2 regions of the Pseudarthrobacter sp. Hb11 genome follow, and region 2 is predicted to be linked to the other one. Evidence: predicted binding sites of a transcription regulator. Region 2 holds the regulator's gene; the other holds the start of a gene.

Region 1 (2,197 bases), on a different contig from region 2:
CGAAAAAGGCTCCGCGGACGGTCAGTCCGTCCCCGTGGATCCGGCCCCCGAAGACGAGCAGGGCCAGGAGCAAGGCAAAGGCCAGGCCGGGACTGAAGGCAGTCTGCCCACGAAGGCCTCGGAAGATGACCCGAGGCGCTGGGGCGATGCCGACGATGACCATGACGCCTGGCTGAAGGAACAGAAGCCGCCGCACTGGGGCTGACGGGCCGGGGCTCACCCTGAAATCAGGGTGGGCTAAGGGCCAACGAGGACGAAGAACAGTTTGCCCTGGGTGGAAGCACCGGCCAGCCGCGCAGCCTGCTCGGAACTGGCCGCAACCACTATAAGCCCGTCCGTCTCGGCCGTGCCCAGCCACTGGCCGCTTCCGCCGCCCTTGCCGGAGGTCCACAGTACCGGCACGGCTGTTGCCAGGACTTCGGACGGTGCCTGGTGGTCGAAGCCGTTGCCCGCCGTCAGCACCACGTTCACAAGCTGCCCAGGCGAGACGAGCTGGATCGAGGACGGATCAGCCATTCGAAGGGGCACGGCGGCCGAGCCAGGCGGGGTGCCTGCCAGGAGCCCGGGACCGAGCAGTTGGGCGTCCGTCAGCAGCTGTCCCTTGCGCAGCGGAGCCGCCAGCTGTTTACCAGCCAACTCGCTCTCTTCGTCCAGGAAACCCGCGGCCATCATGGCCGGCGGCACCTGCACATGGGCCAGGTCCGTCGCCTTCATCGCTGAGCCGGCCGGCAGATCCCTCGCAGCCGCCAGGGCGGTGACGGTGTGGACGGGCGCGGGAGTGAGCTGATGCACGGTGATGGAGGCAGCCGCGCACAGCAGCAGCGCCACGGCGAGCCGCCGGTTGCGGCTCAACCACCCGCCGAACCGGGCCGCTGCGGATCTGCCGGGACGGCGAGGGGTGCGCGGGTAGCGGGAGCCGGCCCGGCCCGGGCGGAGAAGGTTTGCAGGCATGCGCCTAGGCTACGGTGGGGGCGAACACCTGCGACAGATGCGCGGTGCGCTATGTGGACAAGCCGGACGGGCCGGCGTCGAACACGCCTGCTTAGCTGGCTGCAGCCACCGGAGCGGACGCGGCAGGCGCCGCAGCGGGAGCGGGCGTTGCCGCGGGGGCCGGCGAGACGGTGCTTCCCTTGGAGTCCCGGGAATCGGTGCGGTAGAAGCCGGATCCCTTGAAGACGACACCCACGCTATTGAACTTCTTGCGCAGTGTCCCCTGGCACTCGGGGCACGAGGTCAAAGTGCTGTCCGAAAACGACTGGACGATGTCGAAGGCATGGCCGCAATCCTTGCAGGCGTACGCGTACGTTGGCACTAGTGCTCCTCCTCTTGGGCAAACGAGAGGTCCCGTGCTGCGCGGATGGAGTTACCGTTTAGCAGTCGCAGGGCCTGAGTGCTAATTCTATCATCCCCGCAGCGCTCGACTGCGAGCTTCAGTGGTGGCCGTCGAGCAGCCGGATTCCGGAAGGCGCCAGGACGGCAGGGACGGGGCGGTCGAACTCCTCCTCGGGGATTTCACCGGCGGGGAGCAGCTCTTCGTCATAGATGATGGCGGCCAGCGGAATATTCGTCCCCGCCGTGGCGAGATGGCCCAGGAACTTGTCGTAGTACCCGCCGCCTTGCCCTACCCTGTTGCCTGCAAGGTCGACGGCGGTGGCCGGGATGAAGAGGGCGGCTGCGGTTCCTGCCACATCGGGTCCGTGCCGGTCGCCTTTGGGCTCCAGGATCGGCGCGTACCGGCTCTGCTCAAAGCCGGCATCCGGGTTCCAGAAGACCCACGCCAGTTCCCGCCCGGGTTCGCACACCGGGAGCAGGGCCCGGTGACCGTTGTTGTGGAGTGCGTTGATCAGCGGAAGAGTGGGCGGTTCGACGCCGACCCCGAAGTAGACGCAGAACGTGGCAGGAGCGCCGCCGGTCATGGATGCCGCCCAGTCAGCGCCGTGGCGGGCGATTCCTGACCCGGCCGCGTCCAGCTGCTGCTGGGTGAGGGCAGCCCGCCGCCGGCGGTGGGCGGTACGGATCCTGGCCTTGATTGCCTTGGCGTCCTCGAGCATGCTGTCTTCCTCCATTGGTTGTGGCGGCGCGGGCTGTGGCCGCAGGGTGGCCGGCAGCCGGTCAATAATTACTGAATGCTTGACGCTGACGTTAGATTAGTCGGGTGAGTACCAGTAACCCGAGAGTTCGCAAAGCCGTAATACCC
Region 2 (2,197 bases):
CCACCCGGGTTACCGCGCCAACCCACCCGGACTGGACGTCTTCCAGCACCATGCCACGCTCCACGGGCACCTCGGGCAGTTGCGCCCTGGCAGGTGCGGACAGGTCCTGGGCTCCCCAGTTCTGGTAATGCATGGAATCACTCCGCCTCGTGCTGGATCCTGGCCCGGAATTTCGCCCGGAGCGGTACCAATGCTAACAACGGGACGAGTCATAATAGACTGTTAGCACTTAGGCATGTCGAGTGCTAACCCCTGTAGACACACGGTGCGGGCGGAACGGCTGCCCTGAACCCTTGATGGAGGTGGAGTGTGAGCGAGCCGCGCAAGCTGGAAGTACTGCGGGCGATCGTGGAGGACTACGTCCACTCCCGCGAGCCGGTGGGGTCCAAGGCCCTGGTGGAGCGTCACCATCTCGGCGTTTCCAGCGCCACCATTCGCAATGACATGGCCGCGCTTGAGGACGAAGGACTGATTACCGCCCCGCACACCAGCGCGGGCCGCATCCCCACGGACAAAGGCTACCGGCTCTTCGTCGACCAGATTTCCGCGGTGAAGCCGCTGTCCCAGGCGGAGCGGCGGGCCATCCAGTCACTGCTGGAAGGCGCAGATGACCTCGACGACGTCCTGGAACGCACCGTCCGGCTGTTGTCCCAACTGACAAACCAGGTGGCCGTCGTCCAGTATCCGCACGTTAATCGAGCACTGGTCCGTCACATCGAATTCGTTCTCCTTGCCCCCCGGAAGGTGTTGGTGGTGCTGATTGCCAACAGCGGCAAGGTTGAACAGCGGGTCATCGACGTCGGGCAGGACCTGGCTGACGATGCTATTGCCGCGCTGCGCGGCCAATTCCTTGGATCCCTGGCCGGCACTCCCTTGGCCCAGCTTGGGCAGTCACTGCCCGCAGTGGTGTCCGGCGTCGCCCCCGGACAGCGGCAGGCAGCCCAGGCGCTGGCGCACGGGCTGGAGGGCCTGGCCCACAGCAGCCGTGAAGACCGGATGGTGATGGCCGGCACGGCCAACCTGGCCCGTTCCAACGTTGACTTTCCGCTAAGCATCGGGCCGGTGCTGGAAGCGCTCGAGGAGCAGGTGGTGATGCTTCGCCTGCTAAGCGAGATGGCACAGGACCACCGCGGAGTGGCCGTGAGCATCGGCCGCGAAAACCCATACGACGGCCTGGCGGAGGCATCCGTCGTCGCAACGGGCTATGGCCCGGACAGCGTCGCCAAGATTGGCGTGCTGGGTCCCACCAGAATGGACTACCCCACCACCATGGCGGCAGTCAGGGCTGTGGCCCGTTACCTGTCACGGATTCTGGGACCCTGACCACAGTTCAGCGCCCCAGGGCGCACAGCAGTGTATGCAGTTCGACTGCAGGCAGAACAACAAGGAAGAGATACTAACTTTGAGCAGCCACTACGAAGTCCTTGGAGTCGCACCGGATGCCACCGGGGAAGAGATCAAGAAGGCCTACCGAAAGCTGGCCCGGACCCTTCACCCGGACGTCAATCCCGGTGAGGATGTTGCGGACCGCTTCAAGGCAGTGACCCATGCTTATGAAGTCCTCTCGGATCCCCAGAAGCGGCGGGTCTATGACACCACCGGAAACGAAAACGGCACGGACAACGGATTCGGCGGGGGAGCGTACGCCGGGCAGGGCTTCGCCTTCCAGGACATCTTCGACACCTTCTTCGGCGCCGGTGGCACTACCGGTCCCGCGTCGAGGGTGCGGCGCGGGCAGGATGCGCTCATCAGCGTCCGGATCGAGCTCCGCGACGCCGTGTTTGGAGTCAACAAGAAGCTCGAAGTGGACACGGCGGTGGTCTGCCCCACCTGTGAGGGCTCATGCTGCCAGCCCGGAACCCACCCCGAGCGCTGCGATATCTGCGGCGGCAGCGGCCAGGTCCAGAGGGCCGTGCGTTCAATCCTTGGCCAGGTCATGACTGCCGCTCCGTGCGGCACCTGCGAAGGTTTTGGAACCGTTATCAAAGACCCGTGCAACGAGTGCAGCGGACAAGGCCGCATCCGCAGCCGCCGTTCACTGACCATTAAGGTTCCTGCCGGCGTCGCCACCGGGACACGCATCCAGCTCTCGGGCCAGGGGGAAGCAGGTCCCGCCGGCGGCCCCGCCGGCGATCTCTACGTGGAGATCCGCGTCAACAACGACGCAACCTACGTCCGGGAAGGTGACGACCTGCAC

What was found. Region 2 encodes HrcA, which represses chaperone genes, less so after heat shock. Its sites were predicted from a motif close to TTNGCACTCGNNNNNNNCGAGTGCNAA; they were not measured.
Region 1: the regulator HrcA is predicted to act here: its motif matches at 1,371-1,397, upstream of AC50X7_RS05270 (FmdB family zinc ribbon protein).

What each region holds. Positions count from the first base shown of each region.
Region 1 covers NZ_JBWZCM010000002.1:328,767-330,963, reverse strand. Annotated here, with positions in the region: gene AC50X7_RS05280 (AAA family ATPase) at 1-205, shown strand, start outside; gene cpaB (Flp pilus assembly protein CpaB) at 238-951, opposite strand; gene AC50X7_RS05270 (FmdB family zinc ribbon protein) at 1,043-1,312, opposite strand; gene AC50X7_RS05265 (5-formyltetrahydrofolate cyclo-ligase) at 1,431-2,051, opposite strand; gene galU (UTP--glucose-1-phosphate uridylyltransferase GalU) at 2,156-2,197, shown strand, end outside.
Region 2 covers NZ_JBWZCM010000001.1:215,104-217,300, forward strand. Annotated here, with positions in the region: gene AC50X7_RS01035 (DUF3097 domain-containing protein) at 1-133, opposite strand, end outside; gene hrcA (heat-inducible transcriptional repressor HrcA) at 310-1,323, shown strand; gene dnaJ (molecular chaperone DnaJ) at 1,403-2,197, shown strand, end outside.